Regions from separate parts of the Lysinibacillus telephonicus genome, predicted to be linked through region 1. Evidence: predicted binding sites of a transcription regulator. Region 1 holds the regulator's gene; the other holds the start of a gene.
What was found. The regulator LexA, encoded in region 1, represses DNA repair genes until DNA is damaged. The targets are predictions, from matches to a motif close to CGAACATATGTTCG.
Positions count from the first base shown of each region.

Region 1 (16,015 bases):
CCTTATGGTGGATTTAATGAAATAAAGCTACCAGCTGTTCAAAACGGCTCTTCATTCTTTCCTGGAAAGATAAATCCTGTTATTCCCGAAACAGTTATTCAATGCTCTCTACAAGTTTTGGGAATTCACCGATCAGTTTGTGGTGCACTTGAACACGCAGAATTAAATTTAAATGTATTTGAAAGCTTTGCTGTATTTAACATACTTGACCAAATTAATTTAATAACCAATGTCACAGAGCTTTTCCGTAATAAATGTATTGCAGGGATTGAAATAAATGAACAGCGTTGCTCTGAGTTGGCAAGCTCACCTATCCCCTACCTATCACGTTTAAAACAAAAGATTGGCTACACAAAAGTGAATGAATTATTAAAGAAACATAGTTTTGAAGAAATAAAGTTAATGAATCTAATTTGAGGTGATATTAATGACAACTGCACAATTTAACGGAATTGAACAGCCAAAATTAGAATGGGCTAAAGAATGGCTTAAGGAAATTAAGTGCTCTTATGTAAATGGTGAATGGGTAAAAACTGGCACAAATGAACTAATCGAATCTATCAATCCTGCAACGGGCGAAATTAATGGAAATTATGAAATTGCAACAGAGAAGCTAGTAAATGATGCGGTAGCTGCTGCACGAAAAGCACTTGAAAGCGACGATTGGAAGAAAGTCACTCGAAAAAATCGTGCTAAAATTTTACAATCAATCGGTGCTTTAATTAAGAAACATCAAGCAGAGTTAGCAACGTTAGAATCCTTGGATAATGGAAAACTTTATACAGAATCTTGGGAAGACATGACGGAGTGCATCGAACTATTCGAATATTATGCAGGTTGGACTGATAAATTTTATACAGAAAACAACCCAGTTGAAGGCAATTTTTTAAGCGTAACTACTGCAGACCCAATAGGTGTATGTGGTCAAATCGTTCCATTTAATTTCCCATTACAAATGGCAGCTCTAAAAATGGCACCTGCTTTAGCAATGGCCAATACAGTGTTACTAAAGCCAGCTAATGCAACTTCATTTTCTGCTATACGTTTCTTTGAAATTTTAGATGACAATAATGTTTTGCCGCCAGGAACTATTAATTTATTAGTCGGAGATAGTAAGGTTGGCTCTTGGATTAGTAAACACCCTGACATTGATAAACTTTCTTTTACTGGCTCCACAAAAATTGGAAAGCAATTATTACGTAATTCAGCCGATAGCAATTTAAAACCTGTCACACTTGAACTTGGCGGCAAATCACCAAATATTATTTTTGATGATTATAAAGATTTAGACGCAGCTATAGAGCGTTCATTTATTGCATTATTCACTCACAAAGGTGAAAAATGCTCTTCTCCTACAAGACTTTTTGTGCAAGAGACCATCTATGATTATGTTGTAGAAAAAATATCTGAACGGGCACGAAACTACAAATGTGGAGACCCATTCGATCCGAACAGTGATCAAGGTGCACAATGTACAAAAGCTCATATGGAATCTATTTTAGAGTACATTGAAAGTGCCCGTGTTGAGGGTGCATCAATTGTTGCCGGTGGTGAACGTGATTTAGAAGGTACTAATGCAAACGGCTATTTTATAAAACCAACAATTATTGCAAATGTACACAATAAAATGACAGTAGCACAAGAAGAGATTTTTGGTCCTGTATTATGTGTGATTCCTTTCAAAACAGAAGAAGAAGTTATTGAGATGGCAAATGATACTATATATGGACTAGGTGCCGGTTTGTGGACGGGAGACCCGTCACGTGCTCATCGAGTTGCAAATCAATTAAAAGCTGGTATGGTATTTGTCAATCGTTATGGATGCTACGATATGGCAAGTCCTTTCGGTGGTATTAAGCAAAGTGGCTGGGGAAAAGAATATGCAATTCATTCATTAAATTCATTTGTTTCAAAACGAGCTATATGGTTCGCATACTAAATAGAAGAGGTGCAATAATGAGAGCTGCTGTATTAATGGAAACAAACAAACCATTAGAAATAAAAGAAGTACATTTACTAAATCCAAAAGAAAACGAAGTACTTGTGAAGATCGGTGCAACAGGCGTTTGCCACAGTGATTTAAATGCTATAGAAGACCCAACTACCCCTACCCCAACAATTTTAGGACACGAAGGTGCTGGGATTGTAGTTGCAGTTGGTTCTTCGGTTAAGACAGTAAAAGTTGGAGACAAAGTTGCACTAAGCTGGGTGCCGTATTGTGGTGTTTGTGAGTTCTGCTTGGATGGAACTGTCAATTTGTGTGAATCTGCATTTGACCCAATGTTTGATGGAACATTATTAGATGGTACTTCTCGCCTTCATATTAATGGAGAGACCATTTATCATAATTCATTACTATCAACATTTGCTGAATATGCGGTTGTACCTGAGATGTCTTGTGTTAAACTTCCTGATGGTATGCCTATGGCGCAGGCTGCACTTATCGGCTGTGGTGTTGCTACCGGTTATGGGGCTGCTGTAAAAGCTGCTGGTGTAACGCCCGGTTCAACTGTTGCAGTTTTTGGTATAGGTGGTGTTGGTATCAATGCAATCCAAGGTGCTAAAATTGCTGGTGCAAGTAAAATCATTGCTTGTGATATTAAAGAGAGCAACTTAGAATTAGCTAAGCAATTTGGTGCAACACATACTGTTAATACATCTATACCTGACTCCTTTGAACAAATTAAAGGTTTAACAAATGGTTTGGGTGTCCATTATTCAATAGATTGTACTGGAAACACGCGTGCTACTGAAACCGCATGGCATAGTACGCGTAAAGGAGGCACAATAGTAATTGTTGGTGCCTTCAATCCAAATCAAACATTAAATCTACCAGCAGGTGGTTTTCATCGTGTAGGCAAAACAATTAAAGGTAGCTTTTATGGCGATATTCAGCCATTGAAAGACTTCCCTGTAATTGCACAACTATATTTAGATGGAAAATTGAAGCTTGATGAGCTGATTTTAAAAACTATTAAACTAGATGATATTAACATTGCAATAGATAGTTTCCATAACCACAGCTGCAGCAATGTAGGTCGTACTGTAGTAACATTTGATTGAGTATATTCTAAAATAATAGATAGCAAATAATAAAATGCCATCAATTTTATTATTTGCTATTTTAGTTTGACTCTATGCGAATACTCCTGCATCAATAAATAAAATTAAAAACAGAAGAATAATATTTAATTTTCTCCATCCTCAATATATTCAGTATATCTGCGATGTACTGTTGCTTTACTAACTTCGAATCCTAAACCTCTTAAAGTTGAAGCAATCTCTTGAAAGGTAAGTCCCTTTTGACGGAGCTTCACAATTTCTTCAATCGGTACATCAATTCGTTCACGGCCATCGTGGTTGTGCCGATTTTTTATGTTTAGTTCAGGCCTATATCCATTCTCAACCGCGCGACGCATACCTCTTTTAATTTTCGCATTATGAATCTTCCTTTGATATTCTTCAACAATTGCTAAAATTTCAAGAAGCATTGTATCCATCTCATTTAATGTAATTGGACCTGCGGAGTTTAAAGAAAATATAGTTGTCCCACTTTTTTGAAGAAGATGTAAAATAGCCATTCGTGCATTACCACGTCCTAAACGTGTTTCATCCTGCACAAATAACGCTTTTACATGATTTTCTTTAATAAAATCCATCATTTCAAGCAAACCTTCTCGTTCAACTTCATAGCCGCTCTGTTGATCTTGAAACGTTTTCAACACTTGATAATTCATTTTTTCTGCATAATGTAATAATTCTTCTTCTTGTCTAACTAGTGAAGTCTCTTGAGTATTTTTTTCTGTACTTACTCGTGTATAAATAACTGCTGTCTTGTTACTTGTCATTATTTTTAACCGCTACCTCAATAGGATGAACCTCTTCATCCTCTATTTTTTTTGCAATAAAATTACTATTTTCGTTGACTGGAATTGCTATTTGGTGCCCAGCTACGATTATTTCATTATTTAAGCCGTTTTCAGCCTTTACGGATTTAATCCACTCTTCAATTGTCATTTTACCACGAAACTGTTCCGCTAATGTCCAAAGGGTATCGCCATGTTGGATTTCATATTGTTCGTATGTTGTATCACCATTATCTGTTATGAATAGGAAGCCTGCCATCATCATAAAAACCGTAAATAAAACCACAATATAACTGTTTTTTTGTAACCAATTCATGTCTATTACTCCTTTTTCGAATGTTTGTTCGGAATGTATGTTCTTACTTTAATACGAACATTTGTTTTTGTCAACACTTTGAACGAACCTATGTTTGCATTTCTGTTCGCATACTGATATACTATATGTAATTAATAGAGATACATATTCACTTAAAGAGGTGAGAAGGTTGAAAAAAATATCAAAAAGGCAAGAAGATATTTTAGCATTCATAAAAGAAGAGGTTCGAACGAAAGGTTACCCGCCATCTGTTCGTGAGATTGGAGAAGCTGTTGGTCTTGCTTCTAGTTCAACCGTTCACGGTCATTTAGCACGATTAGAAAGCAAAGGTTTAATTCGCCGCGACCCTACAAAACCACGTGCAATTGAAATTTTAGATAATGAAGGGGAAACTGTTCAAAAGCAATCTGTTGTACATGTTCCACTTGTAGGGAAGGTTACAGCCGGACTGCCAATTACTGCAATTGAAAACATTGAAGAATATTTCCCTCTGCCTGATACATATGGCGTCGGTGAAGATAAACTTTTTATGCTTGAAGTTATGGGTGAATCGATGATAGAAGCTGGCATTCTTGATGGAGATTACGTGGTGGTAAAACAAACATCTACTGCGAATAATGGAGATATTGTAGTTGCCATGACTGAAGATGATGAAGCTACAGTAAAACGATTCTTTAAAGAAAAAACGCATTTTCGCCTACAACCAGAAAACTCCAGCATGGATCCGATTTTAGTAAACCAAGTAACTATTTTAGGAAAAGTAGTAGGATTATATCGTCAATTCCACTAAAAAAGGCTGTCTCGCAAGTCTAATCTGACTTTTGGGACAACCTTTTTTTGAATGAACAATATTTATGTCTTCTTAACTTTAAATATATGAACCCTCACATGAGTTAAATTTTATACTTGGTGCAAGCCTGTATAAACTCAGCAAACAATGCCTTTGAATGTTTATCGCCAGCAACTGCCATCTCTTCTGGATGCCACTGTACAGCAATACAAAACGGATAATCTTTTAACTCCACAGCTTCTACTATTCCATCACTTGCCTTAGCTGTTATTAACAAAACATGCGGAACATCTTTTATGGCTTGATGATGAAGAGAATTTACAGCAATCTTATCGTTTCCAATTATTTTATATAACAGACTTTCAGAATTTATCGTTACAAAATGAGATGCTTCATGACGTTCCGCTTTTTGATTATGAAGAAGCGGCTCTTTTTCGAATTGTGTATTAATATCTTGATAAAGCCCCCCACCTAATACAATGTTTAAAAGCTGTATTCCCCTGCATATCGCAAATATTGGAAGCTTATTTTTCAATGCAGCTTTGGCAAGGGCTATTTCAACTTGATCTCTCCGTAAACTTACTTCACCGAGATTAAGATGAGGCTCTTCATTAAAAAAATGAGGATGAATATCTACCCCACCAGTTAATAGCAAACCATCAAGTGTACTTATAAGTTGATCTACATCTTTTTCTACACCAAACGGAATACATAAAGGGACACCTCCAGCATCTAGTATTGATTGAACATATGGTGCATTCAAGCTATACTTCTTGTCACTTTTAGTCATCGTAAGTCCGACAATAGGTTTCATTTAAGCACCTCCAAAAATCTATAATTTACCTGTTATAGAATATTCTTTTGGGGAGCTTTCATTTCCTTCAAAAATAACTTTATTCGTCATCTTTATGCTTTCCTGTCTTACTGTTCAATAAAAAATGTATGTAATGAATTGAATGATTTCCGCCAAGTATTTTGTAGTTTGCACCTCTTAAACGTTTAATAAAAGGAATGATCGAGCCAAATCTGAAATCTAAATGAATTTATATTTGACAATTTAAAATGAATCTAACGGAAAATTTTTAGGGATGTATTTATTGCTTCCGGGAAGTTTCTTTATTTTTTTCCATGCTTCAATTGCTTCTTGCCGATTTTTCCCTTGATTTTTCGGGTCAGCGAAAAAGTCACGAATGAATTGATTGTACTCAAATTGAGAGGCAATTTCCTTTTTATAAGAGGGATCCTTTTTTCTCTCTAAATCTATATACCAAGCATCAACTACGTCACGATATGTTTTTCCAATATTATTTTTAAAGTAATTTTGGATATATGTAGAAAAATGAAAATTTGGAATAACAGTTTTGAAAAACGCTCTTACATCTTGGCTGCATCGGTGATTCTCCGTAATAACTGTATCAAGGCTTAAATTTGTTTGCGGCTCTATCTTCTTGTTAGAGGTAAATTTTTTAATAGGTTTTTTTATCTCTCCTGTCTGAAGAAACGCTTCAATCCTCTCGGAAATTTCCATTTTAGAGCCAGAAGCACTTATTCCATGTTGTCGGCAAAATAATTGTAATTCTTCTTTTAACCAATAAAAATCTCTAAAACTTTGAATACTAATATTTTTTGTTAAATTCGGTCTCAACCAAATCACCTCCATATATTTTAATATTAGAACATTAGTTCCCTAAATTCAATTTATTTTATCCAGTAACATCCAGCATTGTAAAATTCATAAAAAAACTTAACGATTTTCGTTAAGCTTTTAAATAACTACTTTACTATACCATTCCAATATAGAATCTCCGTAAAAATAAACAATAACTGCAGCCAGCGCTATAGCTGGTCCAAATGGTACAGGAGTTTTTGTTCCTTTCCCCCGGGCTTTTAACGTAGTGACACCGAAAATCATACCAATCACAGAGGCAATAAAGAGTGTAAGCAGAGAGTTTAAAGTTCCTAGTACTAGACCTATTAAGAAAAAGAGCTTAATGTCCCCTCCACCTATGCCGCCTTTTGAGAGGATGGCAATTAACAAAAGTATGCCAAAGCTAATAAACGCACCAAGCAAACTATCCCACCAAGGATCAAGTGGTGATAAAATTCTCCCAGCCACTAAAAAAGGGAGAAAGAATAGTAAAATTTTATCTGGAATTAACATATATGCAAAATCCGAAACAACAATGATTATTAAAAGCGAGATGAAAAAAAATGCTGTAACAAGTTCGCTGTCTATTCCTATTTTCCAAAACGCAAAGGCAAATAATGAGCCGGTTGCGAGTTCTGTTAATAAATAAACCGGCGAAATTTTTGTACTACAGTTTCTACATTTTCCCTTTAAAATTATGTATGAAAGTACGGGTACTAAGTCGACAATTGTTAAACGGCGTTGACAGTTTCTACAATGTGATGATGGGGTGAGAATTGATTCCTTAATCGGTACCCTTAGTCCAACGACATTAAAAAAGGAACCAAATACAAGACCCAATATCAATACAAATATTGCAATAATAATTTCCAATTTAACCTCCCCTTACTTTTACCTGGTAGTAATGATTGGATTCGACTATGTTGTGCGGAATCAAAAAATTTTTATTTAAATTCAAACTTTATTTTTCACACACAAGCATAGCATACAATATTTTCTTATTTAAATATACAAAGCTATTAAACCCTTCATTAGTACGTTAAATAGATAAAAACAAAAAGTTTGCGTTAGTATACATACAGCAAGGAACTTTTTGTTATAAAGAGCGACTTTTCTCGTTATATACGAAAAAAGTTGCTAGTTAAGCGGGGTGTTTTTTCAGATATATGGCAAACAAAAATAGACTGCTATCAAAACAGTCTATCCTTTTTGCACTATTCCTGAATTTTTAATGAATACTGAAACTTTATCGTTTATTTCCACTCTTCCTTCAAAATTGCGTAAAAATATTCATCCCACCATTCATTATCTTTTGGGATACATTTTTTAAAGTATCCTTCTCTTCTCATGCCAATCTTCTCCATGACTCGGTATGATGGAATATTTTCAGGTTGACATGTAGCTATAATTCTATGTAGATTCATGTTATTAAAGGCATATTCTAAAATAGCTTGTGCTGCTTCAGAAGCATACCCTCTATTTTGATATTGTGGATTAAACACCCATCCAATTTCATAAGTATGGTCTCCAAAATACTTATGAAAAATAATGTGACCTATAAGAGTATTTTCACCTAATAGTACTACAGGATATTTTTCTGCCTTTTCACCTTTATTTTTATTTACAAAGTCTTTTGCATCTTCTTTAGTAAAAACCCCTTCTGGTATATACCTCATAACATTAATGTCTGATGTATACTCATATACAGCTTGCCAATCTTCGAATTCAAATTCGCGTATTAGTAGCCTCTCTGTTTTTATATTCATTAAAATGATCCCTATAAAATATCTTCCTTTACTTTTGAATATAAGCTTGCAATCTTTTATGTTATAAAATCTTATTTCTCGCCTAGATGCATTAACCAATTGCGTAATTTTTCTTTAGGATAATATACATTATCATTCAATTTAACATGCGGTATATCAGGATACTCTTGTATTAATTTTTTCGCATCTTCTTTCGATATACCGATAAAATAGTGTACCTCATTTTCTTTAATAAGTTCATGGCCGTCATCTTCATCTAAATCTTCAATAAAACTTTTATAATTAGGGTTTTTAAAGTTTTTTAACCCTTCTCCAATAAAGTATCCCGCTACGGCGATTCCAATGCCAATCCAAATTAATTCCATCTTTGCTCACCACCCTATATTTATTTACTTATTATTCAAACTAAAAGTTTCATTTTATTACCTTATTTTTATTATTCTTCTTAATGTAAAATGCCCCAAAGTTTTATAAAGTAAATCCCTGGGACATCTTAAAAATTAATATTAGATTATTAAAATTATTTGTAAAAATTAATTTCGATTAATACATTTTTAAGTATTGTTCGCGTTCCCATGGGTGTACTGTTGTACGGAACATTTCGAATTCAATTTCTTTTGCTTCTTTGAAGTTTGCATAGATATGTTCACCTAATGCACGTTTAATTACTTCATCGTTATCAAGCGCAACAAGTGCATCGTCAAGTGAAGCTGGCAAGTTATCGATACCGTTTGCTTTGCGTTCTTCCTCACTCATAATGTAAATATTGCGGTTGATTGCTGGAGGAGGCGTCATTTTTTGACGAATGCCTTCTAAACCAGATTCTAAAATAGCTGCTAATGCTAAATAAGGGTTTGCTGATGGGTCAACTGAACGCACTTCAATACGTGTAGAAACACCGCGAGAAGCTGGTACACGAATTAAAGGTGAACGGTTTTGAGCTGACCAAGCTACATAACAAGGTGCTTCATATCCAGGAACTAAACGTTTATATGAGTTTACAGTTGGGTTTGTTACCGCTGTAAATCCTTGAACGTGAGCTAGTACACCTGCCATGAATTGCATTGCTGTTTCTGATAAGCCGATTTCAGCTTTTTGATCATAGAATGCATTTTCTTTACCTTTGAATAAAGATACGTTACAGTGCATTCCTGAACCTGCTTCACCAAATAATGGTTTTGGCATGAATGTTGCGTGTAAGCCATGTTTACGAGCAATCGTTTTAACAACAAGCTTAAACGTTTGGATGTTGTCACATGCTTCTACAACATTTGCATATTTAAAGTCGATTTCGTGTTGACCTGGCGCTACTTCGTGGTGAGAAGCTTCAATTTCAAAGCCCATTTCTTCAAGCTCTAATACGATATCACGACGGCAGTTTTCTCCAAGGTCTGTTGGTGCTAAGTCGAAATAACCACCATGATCGTTTACTTCTAAAGTAGGTTCGCCTTTTGCATCTAATTTGAATAGGAAGAATTCTGGCTCTGGCCCTAAGTTAAAGTGTGTAAAGCCCAGCTCCTCCATTCCTTTTAAAACTCGTTTTAAGTTGTTACGAGGGTCGCCTGCGAATGGTTCGCCGTCTGCAGTATAAATATCACAAATAAAACGAGCTACTTTACCATTTTCAGTAGTCCATGGGAATACCATAAAAGTATCAAGATCAGGATATAAGTACATATCAGATTCTTCAATACGAACAAAACCTTCAATAGAAGAACCGTCAAACATCATTTTATTGTCTAATGCTTTATCTAATTGACTTACTGGAATTTCTACGTTTTTGATTGTTCCTAAAATGTCTGTAAATTGTAAACGAATGTATTTTACTTCTTTTTCTTCTACAAGACGTTTAATGTCTTCTTTTGTGTATTTACCCACAGAATTCCACACTCCTACTCTTCCCTTACTAGCAAATATGTTTAGTAAATAAATTTATAATTTACGCGAATTATTGATAAAATCGCGATAAATCTCCTTGTCTTAAAGATGGTTTTTGATGGCGCCCTGAAATACGCATTTCTTCACGTAAAATTCGCCGTAATTCTGAATCGGAAATTTCTTCTTTTGCTTTTGCAGCTTGAACTGCAGGATTGTTCTTCATGTCAAATACTTTTTTAATTCCTGCCATGTTTACGCCTTGTTCAAGCATATCTTTAATATCAAGAAGAGTGTCTACATCATTTAGAGAAAACATTCTTCGATTGCCTTCTGTACGGTGTGGCTGAATTAAATCATGTTCTTCATAATAGCGAATTTGACGCGCTGAAAGTTCTGTTAATTGCATAACAGTACTTATCGGTAAAAGCGGCATTGATCTTCTTATTTCACTAGATCTGCTATTTTCACTACTCATTTAATTCACCTCCCTTTCAACCATCATACTCTCGACCATATATATTGTCAATGTCACGTAAGAAAAACTAACATAAAAATATAAGAAATAGTTGCACTATTTACAAAATACAATCAATATTAAGCATATAACATACACAAAGCATAAAAATCAATAATAACATTTCTTGTTAACTAACATTCAATCAATAACTAAAACTGCCTCACCTTAAATAAATGGGAGGCAGTTTTAGGATAAACATTATTTTCTTATATGATTAGTAAACTCTCGAATATTTAAAAACATATTTATAAAATTTAAATAAAGTCCTAGAGCAATTACTATTACTTCACTGTCCTTCACAAAATTGTTCCTCATTATATTTAACTCATAAACCGTATAGAGAGCAAACATTAAAACAAAAAGGCCACACAGAATTAAGAAAAATGAACTGCTTATTGGAATAAAAATATAAATAAAAGCGAACACAACAAATACAGATAATATCGTTAATAGATAATTTGCCATATCTGGAACTTCAAATGTTAATTTTAATCCAAGAAACGCTAATAATAGAAAAATAATAATGGTTCCAATATAAACGGATATGACTAATGCTGTCCCGAGCCATTCAATAAAAACAATCATAATTAAAAATTCAAGCATTCCTAGGAAAAAAGGAATTAAATAAAGAATAATGTTGGGAAGTTGAATTTTTTGCATCAGATATGTACTCACTAACAACACAATACTTAGAATTGCTAATGGTATAACAATGGAGTATGGCAGCATTGTTGCGAGCAGTACACCTAAGATAGTTAGTACCCACATAAAAACAAAATGTTTTAATATGAAGTTGAAGTTCCGATTTCGACTCATATAAGTCATAAATTACTCCAATCTGTTGTCGTTTTTATTTACTATATTTTTATTTTCCTTATGTTATTAATCATTTTAACAAGGAAGAAAGGACAGTATTTTTCGAACTTTCAGGATCAACTTCATTTTTTCTAATAAATATAAATAAGCGATTCCTTTCAGAACCGCTTTAAAAATTATTTTAGTTTTTGTACCGCGCTGCAGATAGCAAACTTTACGTGCTCGTAAGTTAATCCACCTTGAATATAAGCTGTAAATGGTGGACGAATTGGACCGTCAGCTGTAAGTTCAATACTTGAACCTTGTACAAAAGTTCCAGCAGCCATAATGACGTCATCTTCGTACCCTGGCATGTAAGCTGGTACTGGAGCAAAATGGGCATTAATTGGTGATGCCGCTTGAATTTCTTGGCAAAATTCCACCATTTGCTGAGCAGTTTGGAATGACACGGACTGTATTAAATCCGTACGATTATCTGTATAATGGGGGTATGTTGACATCCCCACTTCTTCAAGCATAGCAGATGTAAAAATTGCACCCTTTAAACTTTGTGCAACAACATGCGGTGCTAAGAAAAAACCTTGGTAGAAATCCGCTAGAGTATTTAATGAAGCACCTGCTTCTGCTCCAATGCCAGGTGAGGTCATTCTATAAGCGCATTTTTCTATTAAATCTGCACGCCCTGCAATATAACCACCGATTTTAGCTAATCCCCCACCTGGATTTTTAATTAGTGATCCAGCCATTAGATCTGCTCCAACCTCTGTTGGTTCCAATGCCTCAACAAATTCACCATAGCAATTGTCTACAAAAATAACGACATCTCGCTTAATGTCACGGATTTTTTTACACATTTCTTGAATTTCTGAAATCGTGAATGATGGTCGACTTGCATAACCTTTTGAACGTTGAATCGCAACCATTTTTGTACGTTCGTTAATGGACGCAACTACACCGTTCCAATCAATTTCATGATCATCAATTAAGTCTACATGTTGATAACTTATCCCAAAATCTTTTAATGACCCTGTATCCTTATCTCCCCCATCAACGATTGATTGAAGCGTATCATACGGTTTTCCAGTAATATAAACCAATTCGTCACCTGGTCTTAACACACCAAATAAGCTTAATGTTATAGCATGTGTTCCCGAAATAATTTGACTTCGTACAATTGCTGCTTCTGCTCCAAAAACCTCAGCATAAACCCTTTCCAAATTATCTCGACCCTCATCATCATAACCGTATCCACTAGAAGGATGTAAATGATAATCACTTACTTGGTGTTTACGAAAGGCTGCTAAAACTTTTTGTTGATTGAAAAATGCCATTTTATCTACTTTTTCATGAAATGGACGGATTTTTTCTTCCACTTTACTTGCAAGTTCTATTGTTTCTGGTTTCAAAGTTGAAATAAATGTCATGATAATAGCTCCGATCTTAATGAATTCCTCTATCATCTTACCAATTCTTTTTATCTTTTCAACTATTTTAGATTTTCCAAGCATTTTTCTGCTATTTCAAATCAATTGCACATTGGCGTTTTGTATTGGATTTCTGATGCATTTAAGCCTATTTTAATTTTGAATTTCATTTATCTCAGTCAATGATACTTATAAAGGCACAGGGGGATAGCCCTATTGAATAAAACTATAATCTATATTCATGTCCCTCCTAAAAAGGCAAGGTAACTTCAGTACTTGTCTTGATTAAAGATAAACCATAAAATAACTCTTTACGAATATCTTACAAACTGCTATTCTCAAAATTGCATGAAGTAAGGGGGATGTTTTATGGCATGGGATGTATTTAGTATTATTGGAACAATCGCCTTTGCAATCTCAGGTGCAATTGTTGCAATGGAAGAAGAGTATGATTTATTTGGAGTGTATTTACTCGGCATTGTAACCGCATTTGGTGGTGGAGCTATTCGAAATCTTTTAATTGGCTTGCCAGTTTCGACATTATGGAGTCAGGAAATGATGTTCCAAATCGCTATTGCCGCAATTACAATCTTTTTCCTCGTTCCACATCATTTAATAAAGCATTGGAATCGTTGGGGGAATTTTACCGACGCCATTGGTTTATCGGCTTTTGCAATTCAAGGTGCAATGTATGCTGTATCGCTTGAGCTTCCTCTTAGTGCGGTTATCGTAGCAGCAGTTTTAACAGGTTCAGGCGGAGGAATTGTTCGTGATTTACTAGCTAGAAGAAAACCTATTGTATTACGTGATGAAATTTATGCGGTTTGGGCAGCTGGAGCAGGGGTTATTATCGGGTTAGAATTATTTACTGGAGACTTCTTTCTATATATGCTGTTTATAGTTATCACTTCATTGCGTGTTTTATCATATATGAAGCATTGGAAATTGCCAGTGCGAACATTAAAAAAGGATTTAGAAAAACCGGCAGTAGTTATTTCTACAGATAAAAAAGCACATAGATGAATTGGATAAATTCATCTGTTGTGCTTTTTTGACCATAATACACATTTTTTAGACTTTAAATAGTATTATTTAAACTCCAGTTCACCATCATAAGCCATCATACCACCTTCAAGATTGATGACTTCAAAGCCTTGTGATTCAAGATATTCGCAAGCGCTTGCACTGCGAGCGCCAGCTTTGCAAACCATAATATATTCCTTTGATTTATCTAGTTCAGCTGCACGTTCGGGAATTGAACCTAACGGGATATGAACTGCTCCAGGAATCATGCCTTCTTCAACTTCAAAATCTTCACGTACATCAATAATATTTAAATCTTCATTCGCGTCCAATAGGTTAATTAACTCATCCGTTGTCATTGTTTTCATGAACAGACCTCCAAATTTTCCATTTACTATGCCATTATAGTAAATAAGTAAAAAATCGGCTAGTATATTAACTTCGCCGATTTAAATATTAATTATTGTCTTCGCCGTCTGAACCGAGTTGCACTGTTTTTGATGGTACAAAAGTTGAAATTGCGTGTTTATAAATTAAGTGTTGTTTCCCTTCTGACTCCAACAATACAGTAAAATTATCATACGACTTTACTAACCCTTTTAGTTGAAAACCGTTTAGTAAAAACACAGTGACAAATGTATTGTTTTTACGAAGATTGTTAAGAAATGTATCCTGTAAATTGATTGATTTCATGCCGTACACCTCGTCTATTTATTCTATTAGTACGTATTCGGCAAGTGGAAATTAATTCCCTTCTTTAATATTAAAAATTTTAGAAAACTTTTTAATTTCATCCCAATCGTTTCCAACCCACTTAACATCCATTTTGTTTCGAAAGTAGGTCAATTGTCGCTTCGCATATCTTCTTGAATTCTGTTTTAATTGTTCAATAGCTTCTTCAAGAGTGATTAAACCATCAAAATATGCGTATAGCTCCTTATATCCAATTGCTTGAACAGACTGCACATTGCGAATTTTTTTATCCCACAAACTTTTCACTTCATCAAGCAGGCCATTTTCCATCATTAAATCTACTCGTAAATTAATGCGTTCGTATAACTTTTCTCGATCCATGTCCAAACCGATAATCAAATGGTGATACAGTGGAATATTTCCTCGGTTATACTCCTCAGCTGCTTTTGACACACCATGTAATTCAATCATTTCAAGTGCTCGAATAACACGACGAGTATTATTCGGGTGAATTGAATTTGCAATTTCCGGGTCAAGCATTGCTAATTTTTTATGCATTGCCTCTGGTCCAATAGTAGCCAACTCATCATAATATTTTTTCCGAGCTTCTAGTTCTACTTCCTCTTTTGTAAACTGGAAGTCATATAATGCGGCCTGTACATATAGCCCTGTTCCCCCAACGATGATGGGCAGCTTCCCTCTACTTTGAATTTCACTAATTTTCTTTCTTACCAATACCTGATATTCAGCAACTGAAAAGCTTTCTGTTGGATCTTTAAAGCTAAGTAGATGATGTGGAATACCTTCCATTTCTTCTTCCGTTATTTTTGCAGTTCCAATATCGAGGCCTTTATAGATTTGCATCGAATCCCCATTAATAATTTCACCATTAAATTCCTTTGCCATTCGAATGCTTAATGCTGTTTTTCCTGAGGCTGTTGGCCCAACAATAGCTACAACCTCAATACGTTTCTTTTCTATCATTTACTCAACCACCGCGATACGACATGAAACACATGCTCTTTATTTTTTTCTCTTAATATTTCGTGGCGCATTCCTTCAAAAAGGTACACGACAACATTGTTTAATCCAGCTCTTTTCAATTGGTTTGCAACTTTATAAACACCAACACCTTTATTTCCTACCGGATCTTCACTTCCACTTATTAATAGTACAGCCAAATCTTTTCGAATGTTTGCAATTTCATTCCTTCGATTAATCAATAATAATCCTTCTGTTAAATCTACAAAAAATTGATTTGTCGGTACAAACCCACAA
Region 1 is NZ_CP155468.1:1,581,841-1,597,855, reverse strand. Features, by position in the region: gene MKY04_RS07560 (lyase family protein) at 1-417, shown strand, start outside; gene MKY04_RS07555 (aldehyde dehydrogenase family protein) at 428-1,939, shown strand; gene MKY04_RS07550 (Zn-dependent alcohol dehydrogenase) at 1,957-3,063, shown strand; gene MKY04_RS07545 (YneB family resolvase-like protein) at 3,189-3,848, opposite strand; gene yneA (cell division suppressor protein YneA) at 3,838-4,182, opposite strand; gene lexA (transcriptional repressor LexA) at 4,352-4,972, shown strand; gene MKY04_RS07530 (gamma-glutamyl-gamma-aminobutyrate hydrolase family protein) at 5,076-5,786, opposite strand; gene MKY04_RS07525 (DUF6434 domain-containing protein) at 6,030-6,617, opposite strand; gene MKY04_RS07520 (prepilin peptidase) at 6,738-7,493, opposite strand; gene MKY04_RS07515 (GNAT family N-acetyltransferase) at 7,874-8,386, opposite strand; gene MKY04_RS07510 (DNA-binding protein) at 8,458-8,751, opposite strand; gene glnA (type I glutamate--ammonia ligase) at 8,930-10,264, opposite strand; gene MKY04_RS07500 (MerR family transcriptional regulator) at 10,335-10,739, opposite strand; gene MKY04_RS07495 (Bax inhibitor-1 family protein) at 10,980-11,606, opposite strand; gene MKY04_RS07490 (aminotransferase class I/II-fold pyridoxal phosphate-dependent enzyme) at 11,774-13,021, opposite strand; gene MKY04_RS07485 (trimeric intracellular cation channel family protein) at 13,391-14,044, shown strand; gene MKY04_RS07480 (rhodanese-like domain-containing protein) at 14,110-14,412, opposite strand; gene hfq (RNA chaperone Hfq) at 14,501-14,737, opposite strand; gene miaA (tRNA (adenosine(37)-N6)-dimethylallyltransferase MiaA) at 14,789-15,721, opposite strand; gene MKY04_RS07465 (alpha/beta fold hydrolase) at 15,718-16,015, opposite strand, start outside.

Region 2 (16,015 bases), 450 kb from region 1:
ATTCGTTAACGGAAAATCAATCATAATGGAAACACCATTTTGCTCTGCATTTTGAATTAATTGCTTCAACTCATCTGCTGTACCAAAATGTGGTTCAATTTCAGTATAGCTAGTTACCATTGAACCATCGTATTTTTCAGTTGCAAAAACAGAGCCAATAGATGCTATAGAAAAGCCCATATCTTTTTTAATTAAAGAGAGTTTTTCACCGATTCCCTTGAAGTCCCCACCTGCAAATTGACTAGGGTCTTTGGGATCTGCATTGTAATCGTTTTGTGCAGAACCATTAAAAAAACGATCTACTAGTAAATCATATATACTTTCATCTGTGATTGATTTTGTTTCTTCAGCATTTGCTACGGTTGTTGCTGTAAACGATGCAGCCAGTAATACTGATGCAGCAGTAGCACTAAACCATTTTTTGAATTTCAAAATTATCCCTCTCTTTCAAACCATACCATCGTCATTTTACCAAAAAAAAAAGATATACAGCTATCTTTTCAAGTTAAAATGACAAAATGCAACAATAAATAGGGCAAAACAGTGACAATCACGATTTTATTTTGAAATAACTCTGTCTTTTTATCAAAGATATCCAAAAAAACAATGAATTTTACGCGTTATAGGAAATTTTTACGCGGTTTTACATACTTTTTACGCGGTTTTGGGAAGTATTTACGTGCTTTCGTACAACATTTACGCGCTTTTACTGCTTTTTTACGCAACTTGGAATTTTTACGCGGTTTCATACACTTTTTACGCATTTTTTAGTAGTTTTTATGTGCTTTCGTACAACATTTACGCGCTTTTACTGCTTTTTTACGTAACTTGGAATTTTTACGCGGTTTCATACACTTTTTACGCATTTTTTAGTAGTTTTTATGTGCTTTCGTACAACATTTACGCGCTTTTACTGCTTTTTTTCGCACCTTGGAATTTTTACGCGATTTCATACACCTTTTATGCATTTTTTAACAGTTCTTACGTGCTTTCGCGCAACATTTACGCGCTTTTACTGCTTTTTTTCGCACCTTGGAATTTTTACGCGGTTTCATACACTTTTTACGCATTTTTTAGTAGTTTTTACGTGCTTTCGTGCAATATTTACGCGCTTTTACTGCTTTTTACGCACTTTGAAACTTTCACGAAATTTCACATACTTTTAGTACTTTGCTTATTCAAGTTCCTTAATTTTTTTCTGTATATCTTTCAGCTCTTTTTTCGTTAAGATGGAGTTTTCAGCAGAAAAATTTGTGGTTTTTTGTAAAAAAGCGAACAGAACGAAACTTCCCATTAAACATAGGATAAATACTAGCATTATTATCGGCAGCATTTTTTACTATCCTTTCTTGTGAACTATAAACATACTCACTTCTTATAACTACATTATAATCCCACAAAAAGAAGATGACCCAAAAGATTTAAATTAACCTTTTGGGTCAGTTTTTATAATTGCTTTATACGGCTATTAAAATAAGAGCATTGCCTAATTACGCTAAGAAATTTTCTCCCATTGGTAATTTGAAGCCATAGAATAAAACTGCAAATAGGAAAATTGCGAATAGTACCCAGAATACCGCTGTAGGTTTGTTTTTAGCTTTTCGGACTAAAACCATTTCCATCATACCAATTACTAAAATACCTAGAATGAATTTAATACCATAGTCCATACCCATGTTATAATCCATTCCTTCAATGAATAAAGCACCGCCAGTAATAATAATCAAAATATAGAATAATCGTAATGCCATGTGGATCCCTTTAGATTTTGATGCTAAAGCTGCCACAAAAAATAGTACTAATGCAATTACCCAAGTAGTAATGTGTAAATGCGTTGAGCTTGTTAAAAAGTCCATTTAGTCCCCACCTTAATTTTCTTTGTCAGCATTATCCTACCATGTGTAAGAAGTGGATTCAAATATAATAATCTCTTTTACAATATCGACACGCAATGTTCACTATTTTCAGAGAATGTGAAAAGATAAGCCCCTCTATCCTTATCCTAGTATCAGCAAATGCACCAACAATAGAATTTTGTAGAACATCAACACCCAAGTTAAACATCCCAAATAAAAAACATTGGAGGCTATTATGCACCTCCAATGTTTATAAATCAATTATTCAAATCTATTAGATAGAGTTCCAATTCCCTCAATAGAAACTTTTACTTCATCACCAGCTTTTAAAAACGTTGGTGGCGTCATTCCTTTTCCTACTCCGGCTGGTGTACCAGTTAATATAACGTCCCCTGGCTCCAAAGTTACATACTGAGATAAGATTGAAATTAATTCTTCTACAGTAAACATCATATCCTTAGTCGAACCATTTTGACGAACTTCACCGTTTACTTTTGTAACAACAGTTAACTTTTGAGGATCTGCAATTTCATCCTTTGTTACAATATAAGGCCCTAATGGACAAGTACCATCTAAACTTTTTCCTAAGAAGTACTGCTTATGTCGATCCTGTAAATCACGAGCTGTAATATCATTTGCAATGGTATAACCAAACACATAATCAAATGCTAAATTTTTAGGGATATCTTTGCCATGCTTCCCAATTACAACTGCTAATTCACCCTCGTAATCTAGCGAATTTGTTTTGTTTCCGTGAATCGGCAGCACTTGTTCATCAGCAGCAATTGAAGTAGGTGATTTTGTAAATACTAATAAATCTTTAGGCGCTGCTTTTGAACCCATTTCTTTTGCATGTTCATCATAGTTTTTGCCGATACATAAAATATTTTTTGGTGTTCTCGGAATTGGTGAAAGCCATTCTATTTCAGTAAAAGAACTTTTAAATTGTTCTACTTGGTCAGATTTTATAGCTGCTTCTACTAATTTACGAATCTGTTCTACAAAGTCAAAACCTAGTGCGATTCCATTAATAATTTCGCTTGGAAAAGAAGGAAGAACTTTTAGCTCTTTTTGAATAGCTAAAACATCCCATACCGCTTCTTCTTTTTTTACTTTCGGTCCGAATTTTACTTCTCCATTTGATTTAAACGATAAAATCTTCATAAATAATGGCGCTCCTTTTTACTTCGTTCATACGGATTCGTGTTAGGAAGGCGATCCCTCTCCCCACGAAGAAAACGTATCATTTATACCATCATACATCATATTATTTGAAAATGCTTATTTTTCCGACAACATTTTTTTTTTAAAATAAAACTTTATCAGTGGGGGTTTTTTTCCCCACTGACTGATAGTTATTGTCAAACATAAATTGTGTAATACAGAGGTTGCCACAAAAGCGATTGGCGCAAAACGTGGCGCTTTTAGTCCATACTTCGGACATTTACGAGTTGTTGATTTCACTTTTATATTTACTACTTCAATACATCTGTCGGTTTACTTTCTACTGAAAATTACTGCCTTTTAATTGGGGGATAAACTATTCTTTTTACTGCTAATTCAAGCGGACCTTGTTTAAACTTAGTAAACCATAGTTCTGCAAGGATTACTTGTACTACAAAAATTCCAATTGCAATAAGCGTACTCATTTGAACATCAACTTTGCCATACAGTCCAAAGCCAAAATTATAAAATAGTATCGTACAAATAATTGATTGCATAATGTATAAAGTTAATGACATTCTTCCAGCTGTTGCAATTGGTGTAAGTAGTTTAGCGGCTGTTGGCAATAAACAAATGCTTACAATTAGTGCAATATAGCCAATTGATAAAATTGGACCACCAACATAAACCTTTAAATAATCTAGTATATAAGTACGTGTAAACATAAATGGTGCGCTTTTTATAAATAAGCCTGCTGCTACAAAAATGATTGCGAAACTTATCCAAAAGATTTTCAATTCTTTTGCACGTTCGATTAAACGCCATTTTGCTGCTGCTGCACCAATTAGCATATAAGGCAATATAGTTACTAAAGATGAAATCCACATGCCTATGCTCATTTGTACCGATAAATCTTTTAATCTTTGAACAAATGCATCGCCCCAGCCACCAACACCATATGCTGTAATCGCACTATTAATTAGCGCAATATCGACTGCCGGTGTTTCATACTCTGCACTCATCATGCCTGCAAGAGCATATATTAACAGAATAAAAATATGCATTAAACTATTAATAATGATTCCAAATGTCAGCAACCATCCGCCGCTAAAACGGATAAATAATAACAGGAAAAATCCGCAAAAGGCATACATCGTTAAAATATCGCCCCACCAAATTAAAAATGCATGAATTAGGCCGAGACATAATAAAACAATAAGCCTTTTGGGCGCAAACTTATAAAAGCTAGTCCCCGTACGTTCTGCCTTCATATACTGCATAGCTAATCCATAGCCAAATAGCATTGAAAATAAAGGATAAAAGCTTCCTTGTACATAAATATCCAGTGTTTGATGCCATATAATATCTTCTGCACTTGTAAACCAACTATTTAAGTCTAAAACATGAGGCATCGGTAAATAAAATCCAAACATATTTACTAGCAAAATGCCTAGTAAACTAAACCCGCGCAAAATATCAAGAGAGTCAACCCTCTCATTTAATGTTGTTGGTTGAAAATTCACAATTCGTTCTCCTTTATCTATCCGTCTAGTTCAAGTAAATCTATCTCTTATTTTACAATATTTATAATGCTCCTTGAAAAAAACAGTCTATCAATTTTTAAAATTAATAGACTGCTTTATATTATTTAATCAAGGCGGATTTCTTTTTGCGCATTATATAAATACAATACTTTTTCATCGACCTTGATTTGCAGAATCGATTCAACTGCTTCACTATAAATTCGAAGCTGTATACCATAACGCTCATTCATTGTATTTATTAATGCGGGCTCATCTTGGAATGACGGCAATATTTTATCAGTTTTATAATCTAACAATACCCATTTCCCTTGTTCATCTTCAAACAAGCAATCCAATATCCCTTGTACAATTTGGGAATCACCTTGTTCATCTACTCTACTTAATGTAAATGGTACTTCCCTGAATACTTGTTTCGCATAAATAAATCGTTGCCCGATTGGCGCTGAGAAAAATTGGATTACTTTTTCAGCTTCTACTACTTTAGCTTCTTCTTCCGTTAACAATTTCTTTTCAATTAACGTCTGCAAATATTGCTGTACTTCATCGACATAATGGAGCCCTTCCTTTGGAGCATGCTGCATCACAGTATGGACAACTGTACCAATTTCGGTTGCAGACAGTGCTTTTTCCTGTAAAAACATTGGCCGCTTCGTTGCACTCGAAGTTTTATTCTGAACAGTGTATGTTTCAGGCTCCTCTTCACGCTGCATCGTTTCAATTCTTTTTATTTCAGAAACGCTAGTTTTAGATTTTTTTGTAATTGAATGTTGAAATTGATAAGGTGTTAAAAAACGTTTTTTTAATTCATCTACCAACTTGAGATCAACCTCTTGTTGGAATGTTTGTTCCGTTTCGCCTTCTTGTTGTGAAAGTGATGTACTCATAAATAGCGTATTTGAAATAGCAGTTACATCCCATTTTGATGGATGTACAATTGGCGTGTATGGTTCATCAGTAAAGGGTTCAAAACAACTATGTCTAGCAACAGCAGGTCCAATCCAATCTAAATAATTTTTAGCACGTGCCCGAATATAGTCTGGCAGCATATCTTCATGTGGAATACGCTGTGCTTCACACCATGCCTGACGTGTTTTATCCCAATTTTTCACAGAACCAATTAAAATAAGTCTCTCTTTTGCACGCGTCATTGCTACATATAAAATACGCATTTCTTCTGCTTTCATTTCCAGTATCTTTTTTTCTTTCATCGCTAAAAAAGGCAATGATGTATACATTATACGGTCATCTGGATCTATCGCTTTGACGGCAAGTCCAAATTGTTGGTCAAATAAGTAAGAATTGCTAAAATCCATTTGGTTAAAGCTTCTTCCTAATCCTGCAACGAAAACAACTGGATATTCCAAACCTTTAGAAGAATGAATCGTTACTAGTCGAACAACATCATCCTTTTCACCAATAGACTTCGCTACACCTAAATCATCCCCGCGAGATTTCATGCGATCAATAAACCGCAAAAAACGGAACAATCCTCTGAATGAAGTTTTTTCGTACATTAGAGCGCGATCATGCAGTGTACGCAAGTTGGCCTGACGCTGCTTGCCGTTCGCCATTGCTCCTACCATCTCATAATAGTTTGTATCGATATAAATTTTCCAAATTAAATCTGATAGCGAACCTCGACGTGCTAAATTTCTCCATGTATTTAGTTGGTGTAAAAACGTTTGTAATTTCTCAGCAGTAATTAAATTAATGCCGCTTCTTTCTTCTTCAACAAACTGTTTTACTGCCTCATAAAATGGAACCTTTTTATTTACTAATCGAATAGCTGCCAATTCATTTTCAGTACAACCGATAAATGGAGATCGCAAGACAGAAGCTAGCGGAATATCTTGATAAGGATTATCAACAACCTTTAAAACATTTAACATTACCATTACTTCAAGTGCTTCAAAATAACCTTTTGAAGACTCAGCATACAACGGAATCCCTGCAGCTTTAAATTCCTCAACTAAATCACTTGACCAGGTCATAGAACGCATTAAAATAACAATATCACTATACCGCATAGGGCGAATTCGTTTCTCTGGGTCTTTTTGCTTTGCGTCATATACCGTTGCACCATTATCCATAAGCTCTCGAATTCGCTTAATAATGAAACGTGCTTCCTGCTGGGACTTTTTCATCTCTTCCTCAATGATTGCATCCATCTGCTCTTCATCATCTAAATCGGAAGTGTCTTCCTCTTGCTCCTCATATAAAATCGCTAGCTCGATGGGCATATCAACTTTATTATAAGGAGCTCCTGGTTTTAAACCTGCTTTTTCGTCATAGGCAATTTCTCCGACCGTCTCTCCCATAATTTGTTCAAATATAAAATTCGTACCGTGCAGAACTTCCTCCCTACTGCGGAAGTTAGCATTTAAATCAATTTTTAATCCATTTGAAATTGGTTCCTCTTCAAACAAATTATATTTATTTAAGAAAAGCATAGGCTCAGCTAAACGGAATCGATAAATGGATTGCTTCACGTCACCAACCATAAATAGATTACCATCTACTTCGGTGCCACTCTTTACTAATTGAAGTATCGTTTCTTGAAGCATATTTGTATCTTGATATTCATCTACAAGTACTTCTTTAAAACGATTTTTAAAATCTTTCGCAACAGGGGAGGGCTGCAATTTTCCATCTTCTTTAACAGTTAAAATTTCAAGTGCATAATGTTCCAAATCTGAAAAATCTACCAATCCCCGCTCGAGCTTAGCTGCTTTAAACTTTTCGCCAAACTGCTCGGTTAATTCAACTAAAGTTTCAATAATTGGCGCCATCAATCGTATTTCTTGCAAGAGCCGTTCAGGCTTTCTCATGAAAAATGCTTCTTTTATTTGTCCAACGACTTTTTTAGCTAGGTCTCGTTTTTTCTTAGCTTTTTCCTGCAGCTCTATATCGCAGCTATCCTTTTTCATTCTAGCTAGAGTGGACCATTTCAGTGTTGAAAAGAAATCAAATGCTTCTTGCCATGTACCATGCTGAATACGGCGTATTGCTTCTTCAATCAATGCAAAATCCAATTCTGCTGTTTCTCCGTATGCAAAGGGTCCATCTGGTTTTAAAGCATACTGGCGAACCTCTTCAATATGTGCTCGAGCCTCTTCTAAACTAAATTTAATCGCACTTTTTAAAGATTCAATATAAGGTAAATCATCAATCGTTATATCATCAGGCAAATCATATTGTGCTGGAAGTGAACGCAACCATTTTGTTGGTTCAGGATGAACTCGAGAAATTTCATACAGTTTATCAATTAAAGTTTCGATTGCTTGGTCATCTCGATCAGAGGTAAAACTATCTACTAATCGGTAAACAGCATTAACCTTTAACTCATCCTCATTGTCATATGCTTCTTCAAGCACCTCTGCAAGCACATCATCACGAAGTAATGCAGATTCCCCTTCATTTGCAATTCGAAAACCTGGATCAATGTCAATTAAGTAGGCATATTGACGAACAATAGCTAAACAAAAAGAGTGCAAAGTTGAAATTTGAGCTTTATTAACTAGACTTAATTGTCGACGTAAATGTGCGTTGCGTGGATCTTTCGCAATTTCTTTTTCCAGCGCTTCTGCCATTCTATGACGCATTTCAGCAGCTGAGGCATTAGTAAAAGTTACGACGAGAAGCTCGTCCACATCAATTGGATTATCTTTCGAAATGACTTTTTCTATCATACGATTAATTAATACTGCTGTTTTTCCTGAGCCTGCTGCTGCAGAAACAAGAGTATCCTGCCCTGTTGCCCATATGGCCTTCCACTGTTCATCTGTCCAAGTAACATCAGGTCCTTTATTTGGAATCGATAGCACCATTGCCCTTCAACTCCTCTCTTATTTTTGACACGATATTAACCGGTTTATCTGATTGAAGCTGATAGTAATGTTGTTCATTGTCTGTCGGGTCAAACTGGCATACTGATTTGAAGCTGCAAAAATCACATGCTGTCTTTCCTTTTAATCTATATGGACGGATAGCAGTTTCTCCATTTAATATACCGTTTCCTGCCGCCTGATGCTTTAACCTTACATATTGCTTTATTTCTTTCATTTCATCAGGTGAAACAATACGTGACATCGATGGTGATGCTGTACCATCCTTTTTTAAATAGACGGGCACAATTTTCGAACTACCACCAAGTTCTAATTCTTCATCCATTGCAATTAAAGACTCAGAGTTTTCAGTGAGCAGCCCTCTCATGCGATATTTTTTCATGCGCTCCAATTCTAATGTCATATCATCTAATTCCTGTTCAATTTTTAAAATTGGATTATGAACATGGACATACAAGACACCCGCAGCATCAGCATCACGATCTAACCAGTTGCTGGCATTCTCTAATGCAACATCTAAATACGTTAATAGCTGTAGGGAAAGACCGTGATACACTTCATTTAAATCTAAATCACGGCTAGAAGATTTATAATCTACCACTCGTAAATAGGATTTATTGCCAATTTCAGCACTATCAATTCGGTCGATTCTACCTCGCAAATGCATTTTACGTCCATTATTTAAATTAATTTCTAAAGGTGGTAGCTGTTCATTCGGCCCGAAAGCTGCTTCTATTGCAATCGGTTTAAAAAATGATAGTTTAGCATGTTGTGACAGTGCTATCATCGTACGTTCAACAATTCGAATTAATTTTCGTTGAATATAACGATAACGGGCACTGCTTAATAGTATTTGATGAGAAAATACCGGAACGATTTGCTCAACAGCTTGCCGTGCTAATTGGCTGCATTGTGTACGAGTCAATCGATTCCACTGCAAGTTTAGACGTTTTGTTTCAAGCGTTATCCATTTTAATGCCTCATGGAACAAATCACCCATAGCAAAATTTTCAAGCCTATATACAGCTCGTTCTTCTAATCGCAAACCATATGTTGTGAAGTGAGAAAATGGACAGCGATAAAACTTCTCAATTCGAGAAACACTGGATGTAAGCTCTGTCCCATATAATTCTTCAGTAATATCTTGAGTTAATTTCTCTGCGACATTTTTCTTTTCCAATGGACGCATTACGGTTTGTAGAACGTGTTTCCAATCATCCGCTTGTTCATAAAAAACTTTTAATGCAAGCCATTCCGGAGCTAGGTTTTGTGAATATTCTGCTTGGCGAAGCTGCATAATTAAAAACGCGAGCGATGTTCTTGGATGCTGAAGGTAGGACAATACGTTTTTAGGATTTAATTCTTCAGCTGGATCAATCAGAACTCTCTTGTGAGGCAATGTCTTAATACCATTGACTTCAAACAATTTATGCAGACGATTTATATATAAGGACGGTAATAACGCTTTACTTTCCTCATCAGCACTTGCATAAGTAACATAAAGTCGATCACTTGGCGAAGAAAATGCACGATAAATCAAAAATGCTTCTTGCAATAAACGATGTTTTGAAGTCGGTGAAAGTTCTGTATCAATATCTGCGAACCAGCCTCTTTCAACATCTGTAATTAATCCTTCGTAATCCATTCGCATTGGATATACTCCATCATTGACTCCGATGACAAAGACAACTTTTTTATTATCAAAGCGTGAAAATTCAACGGTTGCAACTGTTATTTCATCAACAGATGGAGGGATTTTTGAAAACTTGAGCGTATCATACCCTTCATCTAAAATTTGAGCTGCTTCTTCAATTGTTAGTTTTTGATCTCCAAACATAATAACAAATTGATCTAAAACATTAATCCAACGATTCCATGCCTGATCATGTTCACTAGCACCGTGTAATTCATGCTCTTCTAATTCTGTATCTTTTAGAACTTGCAACTTATCATATACTTGTAGTTCATCAATACAGTTGTACAGTGCCATTGCGATATCTCGTCCAGTTTCAGCTTTGGATAAGGCCGCTTGCAATTTTTCAAGAGGGGTTTTTATTATTTCCTTCATTTCATCTATTAGCTGCTGCATTTTGAGTTCTTCATCTGTTTGATGTTTAGAAAAGAACTCTAACCCGCGGTACTTTTTATAAAACCAGCGAGCATCTTCAAACCACCGATATCCGTAAATACCTTGTGCAATGACAAAGTTTTCGAACAGGTCAGCCTTCTCACGCATTTCTTTTAAATCACTATTTAATGGGAAAAGTAAATCTGTTTTAACACTTCTGAATACAGGTTCGTATTGCCAATTGGATGTCATAACTTCTAAAATTGAACGGCTAAACTCGATTAATGGATGATGCAGCATTGGCTTCTTCTCATTAGTAAATACCGGAAGATCGTATTGGGCAAAAATTGTTTCGATTAATGGATCATAAATATCTGCTTGACGATACATGATCCCTATATCTCGATAACGAACTCCCTCTTCTTGTACGATTCGACATATTTCCCGGGCAATAGCATGAATTTCTGCTCGCCGATTTGCCCCTTCAATAATTTGGACATATCCATCTGCTTGAGCAGTTTTAGGGATAGATTCATGAAACTGCTCTTCAACATGTTGCAAGTCATAATTATGGTATCGGTAACAGTTCTCTAAATGAATGCGAGGTTCTATTTCAATTTGAAAATTATGCGCCTCTTGTATTAATTTGTCGTACATAACTGCTGACCGATAAAAAACAGCCTGATCATCATCTTTATCATTTACATCTTCAAAAGGCAATACGACAGTTACTCTTTTTGCAAGGGCTAATAGTTGCTTTACAATTTCAAACTCCCTAACTGTAAATGCAGTAAAACCATCGATATAAATATGAGCTTCTTTTAATTTCTGTGAATTTTGCAGTTGCTCAATTAAAATCGGATAAAAACCATCACTATCGACATAACTATCTCCGAGAACTTCTTCTAATTTATCTAAAATGATTTGTAAATCTTTCGTCTTAGCAATTAATGTATTTGGTGCAGATGTCTGTTCCAGCTTGGTAATGGCTTCGTTTAATACAGTACTGTCGATATTATATTGGCTAAATTCTTTAATTAGCTGTTCAACTTCTTCTGTAAAACCCCGTTTATCTGCTGCTTGTCGGAAAAGTGTAAATTGATCCTTGTTTTCAGCAAGTAAACGGCGAATCAACATCCGGTAGCCAATCTTATCAATTTGTTCCTTCGCAATGCCACCAGTTTCTTGCAATATATACCAGGCAAGTCGTTTAAAGGTCATCACTTGCGCTCTTATAATGCCTCGAATATCGTAATTATTTGTTAGCATATATTCTGCTTGATACGACATTTGATCTGGAACAATTAAGTAAATCGGTGCGCCCAATGGCTGTTCTTTTAATTCCTTCACGATTTCATTATGGATAAGTGTTGTTTTCCCTGTCCCAGCTCGTCCACTGATTACTCGCAACGACATGAAGCATCCCCCTTTTCCCACGTATTATTTCTATTTTATACAAGAATGTATGTTCGAGTCTTATAAATTTTTTATACTTTTATTAATCTTTTATTTTAAGCATCTATAAAAAGTTACAACTTCTATTATAATATTTTTTTAGTATAATTGATAAAATTCCGTATCAATTACCCCTTGGCGTAATTATACCTGCCGCTGTCGTTTTCGGTAAAACTTTATGTGCCCAATTTCGGACTCGTGCTTTGGCCAACACAATGTTGGACAGATAACCATTGTCACGTAGATTTTCTAGTTTACTTCCTTTCCTAACTCCTCTACGAAATCGCATGGTTCTCTGGAGAGGCTTTATCATTCCGTCTTCCGCTCCCAATACAATAAACATCTGTTTTAATGAAGAAAAAAGAGCGATTTATAATAACCGCTCTTTTTTCACTGACATTTTAACTTTCTTTTTTTTATCTTCTCCTTGTTTTAAATCTCGCTCAACTTTTTTGTTTAAATGTTTTTCAAAGCCTTTTCCTATAATCCAAAGCAAGAAGATTCCAATCCCAGCAAATATTAATTTCACCGGATCTGTTAGCAACGCTTTAAGGTCATAGCCTAAAGCACTCATACTCGCAATCATTACGAATTTTCCTGCCATTATCACGAACAAATAATATTTTTTCTTAATATTCGATAACCCAGCGACAATATTTACTAAAACTGAAGGGGTAAATGGAAAACAAAGTAAAATAAAAAGTGGGCTTAATCCCCGCATATCAACCCATTTGATAAGCTTTTGAACCTTTTCTTTCTCTATAAAAACCTTTAAACGAGGATGTCTGCCAAATCTCCTTACAATTAAAAAAACTGCATATGATCCAAGAACCGTCCCAATCCATGATAATAGGAAGCCTAACCACAAGCCATATGAGCTGGCATTGGCAACTACTATGACAACTAAAGGCAAGAATGGCAAGAATGCTTCAATGAAAGGCAATAGAATACCAATCAGCGGTCCAAGTGTCCGATAATGTGCTGCTAAATTTTCAATGTTTTCTACTGTAAACCAATCGTTCACATGTCCCACCCTCTATCGATATTGAATAATTAAATGTAAAATTGAAACCTTATCTGTAGGGTTATGGTAATGATGCTCTTGATGTCCGGAAAATACAAGCGTATCTCCTTCCTCCAGCAGCTCTTCCATACCTCCAGCATGAACAACAGCTTGTCCTTGTATTACAGTTAAAGTTTCCTCTACTCCTTCTGGATGTGCTTCACTCCTATGTATCACACCAGGATCCATTTCAATTTTGTAAAATTCCCATCCACGCTCTGGTGCATATGGAATAATGGAAAAAACTCGGTAACCTCCATCTTCTTCGGAAACAACAGTCGAGGTTTTATCATTGTATTTTTGAAATTGTTCTTTTGGTGGTTGTAGTAATGAAGAGAATGAGATTCGCATACCGGAAGCAATTTTCCAAATGGTCGAAACTGTCGGATTTGAATCACCTTTTTCAATTTGTGCCAACTGTGCTTTGCTTACATTTGTAGCTTTGGCAACATCATCTAAACTTAAACTTCGTAGTTGACGTATTTTTTTTAATTGATACCCTATATTTTTACTCATTTGCTCCATTTTTCTCACCAACCAATTGTTCATTTTAAATGACAAGTGTATACTATAAAAGACAGACTTTTGAAATATTACTGATTATTTTATTATAGTCTAAATTTTCAATCATAGTTAAAAAACATTTTGACAACCGTAGTAAATTTCATATTTCTTATTTATCAGCTATTACTTAAAAGAATTTGTTTAGCTTTATAGTATAGCGATATGTTTATTAAACGATTTTGATTATATTTTGTTTCACATTTCATCTTTGTATATATCAAATTTACATTATTCCTCATGTTTATTAAAGTTACATATTACTAGTTTTTCATTATTTTATTGCAAAATTTAATATTTTTCGAAAGGAAGCGAATCGCTTGAACACACAGGTAAATGTTAATCATTCTCTTACACTTGATACGTTTTCACAAGGTATAAAAGATTGCATCCCAACACTACTAGGATACATAAGTATCGGATTGGCTTTTGGTGTAATTGGAATTACTTCTAATCTATCGATATTAGAAATTTTTCTATTATCTGTGATTGTATATGCTGGATCTGCCCAATTTATTTTTTGTGGATTATATGTTGCAGGGGCACCATTTTCGGTCATTATTATCACAACTTTTATTGTAAATTTACGTCACTTTCTTATGTCGTTAACTGTTGCACCACATTTCACACGTTATTCACCATTGCGAAATATCGGATTTGGTACATTATTAACAGACGAAACCTTCGGGGTAGCTGTCACTAAATTAACAAAGGAAAAGCATCTTGGCGGGAACTGGATGGATGGCCTTAACTTAACGGCATATATAACATGGATTGCCTCATGTACATTAGGCGGAATAGTTGGAAAGTGGCTGCCAAATGCAGAAAGCCTAGGATTAGATTTTGCATTAATTTCAATGTTTGGAGCATTGCTTGTTCTTAACCTTGTTGATTTATCTAAAAGTAAGCTGATGCATTATATAAAGCTTATTGTATTAATGGCTATTATTATGTATTGTTTGCTATATTTCTTACCAGGGCACTTAGCTGTTTTAATTGCAACAGTAATTGTAGCAACAATTGGGGTGGTGACTGAAAAATGACAACAACCCTACCAATGATTTTACTAATGCTCGGCTGTGCAATCGTTACATGGCTGCCCCGGGTGATTCCGTTTATTTTGGTGCGAAATGTACAATTGCCAGATGTTGTATTGCGCTGGCTGTCATATATTCCTGTTTGTATATTAAGTGCTCTTGTCTTGGAATCATTATTTAATGCTGAAAAAAGTATAGTAACATTTGATTGGTTTAATCTCGGAGCATTAATTCCTACTTTAATTACTGCAATTGCAACAAAGAGTTTATCGAAAACGGTTGTTGTCGGTGTATTAACGATGGCTCTTTTACGATATTTCTTTTAAATTATTTCTTTCCCAGTAAATATTTTATATTCAAGTCATTATTCCAGAACCTACAATGCCCTCAGTGTTAAGTAACAATATTGTTTAATTTACAATAAAGTCATTTAAAAATATTAAAGTTGTTTATTCAACAAAAACAGCTAATAGAAGCTGATTGGTATTCAATTATCGGGCGCGATTCTTCAAAAGCGAAGGATCGCGTTTTTTTATTAAGTAAAGGTGCAGGTCAGTAAATTTGTAACTTTTTTCTCATACTAATGTCTAAATCAAGGGGGAGATATTTTGAAAAAGATAATTATTATGCTATCAATAATTAATTTTGTATTAGTTGGCTGTTCTCAGGAGCCAAAAAGTCAAATAAGCGAACCAACAACTGAACAGAATGTAGAAACAAACTTTAAAACTAAAATAAACCATTTAGAATTAAAAAAGGCAGAAGAAATAGAGGTTTTTGAAAAGGCGTTAAGTGATTCAAAAAAAGAGCCAGGCATCGTCAATATGACTAATCCACAATATCAATTTAGCCTTGGTGAAGATTCATTTTTTCTCTGGATAAATGAAAAGAATGGAACAATAATGAACACAAATGATACACACACAATTTATACTTTATCAAGTAGTTCAGTTAAAGAAGTCTATGAGTTTGTTAATAAAGCCCAACCGCAAAAGATTGAAGAAGTAGTTTATGGACATATGGATATTCAAAATTTAGAGGGGTTAGATAAATTTATTAACAATGTAGAAAATCAAAATGAAGCAATATTAAATTTTATTCAGTATGGGACAGAGGGACAGCTTGGAGTTAGGACATTAACGTTTGATGGAGAACAAGTGTACGTTTTTCATAGTGTAGATGGAAATTTTATTGAGGAATACAGTTGTAAAAAATTAACAGTCCAAACTGAAGAAGCGATAAAAAAGTATATTCTTAGCGAATGTACGGGAAGTTTTAATGGGGATTTTGAGTTATTATCAGTTCCAAATTAATCAACCAATCGTGCTTTAAACTATTTTGCAGTTTTTGTGTTCTTAAATAATTTACAATCGTGCGCTTTAGTTTAATAAGCAACAGTAGAAGAATGATAAGAAAAAAAGA
Region 2 is NZ_CP155468.1:1,127,562-1,143,576, reverse strand. Features, by position in the region: gene MKY04_RS05345 (alpha-amylase family glycosyl hydrolase) at 1-432, opposite strand, end outside; gene MKY04_RS05340 (YisL family protein) at 1,491-1,856, opposite strand; gene MKY04_RS05335 (fumarylacetoacetate hydrolase family protein) at 2,118-3,020, opposite strand; gene MKY04_RS05330 (DUF418 domain-containing protein) at 3,371-4,543, opposite strand; gene addA (helicase-exonuclease AddAB subunit AddA) at 4,669-8,391, opposite strand; gene addB (helicase-exonuclease AddAB subunit AddB) at 8,369-11,893, opposite strand; gene MKY04_RS05315 (TVP38/TMEM64 family protein) at 12,303-12,956, opposite strand; gene MKY04_RS05310 (helix-turn-helix domain-containing protein) at 12,969-13,520, opposite strand; gene MKY04_RS05305 (AzlC family ABC transporter permease) at 13,877-14,599, shown strand; gene MKY04_RS05300 (AzlD domain-containing protein) at 14,596-14,919, shown strand; gene MKY04_RS05295 (DUF4362 domain-containing protein) at 15,202-15,906, shown strand.
Region 2: a site for LexA is predicted at 11,936-11,949, ahead of addB (helicase-exonuclease AddAB subunit AddB). Genes of this name have one in related genera too.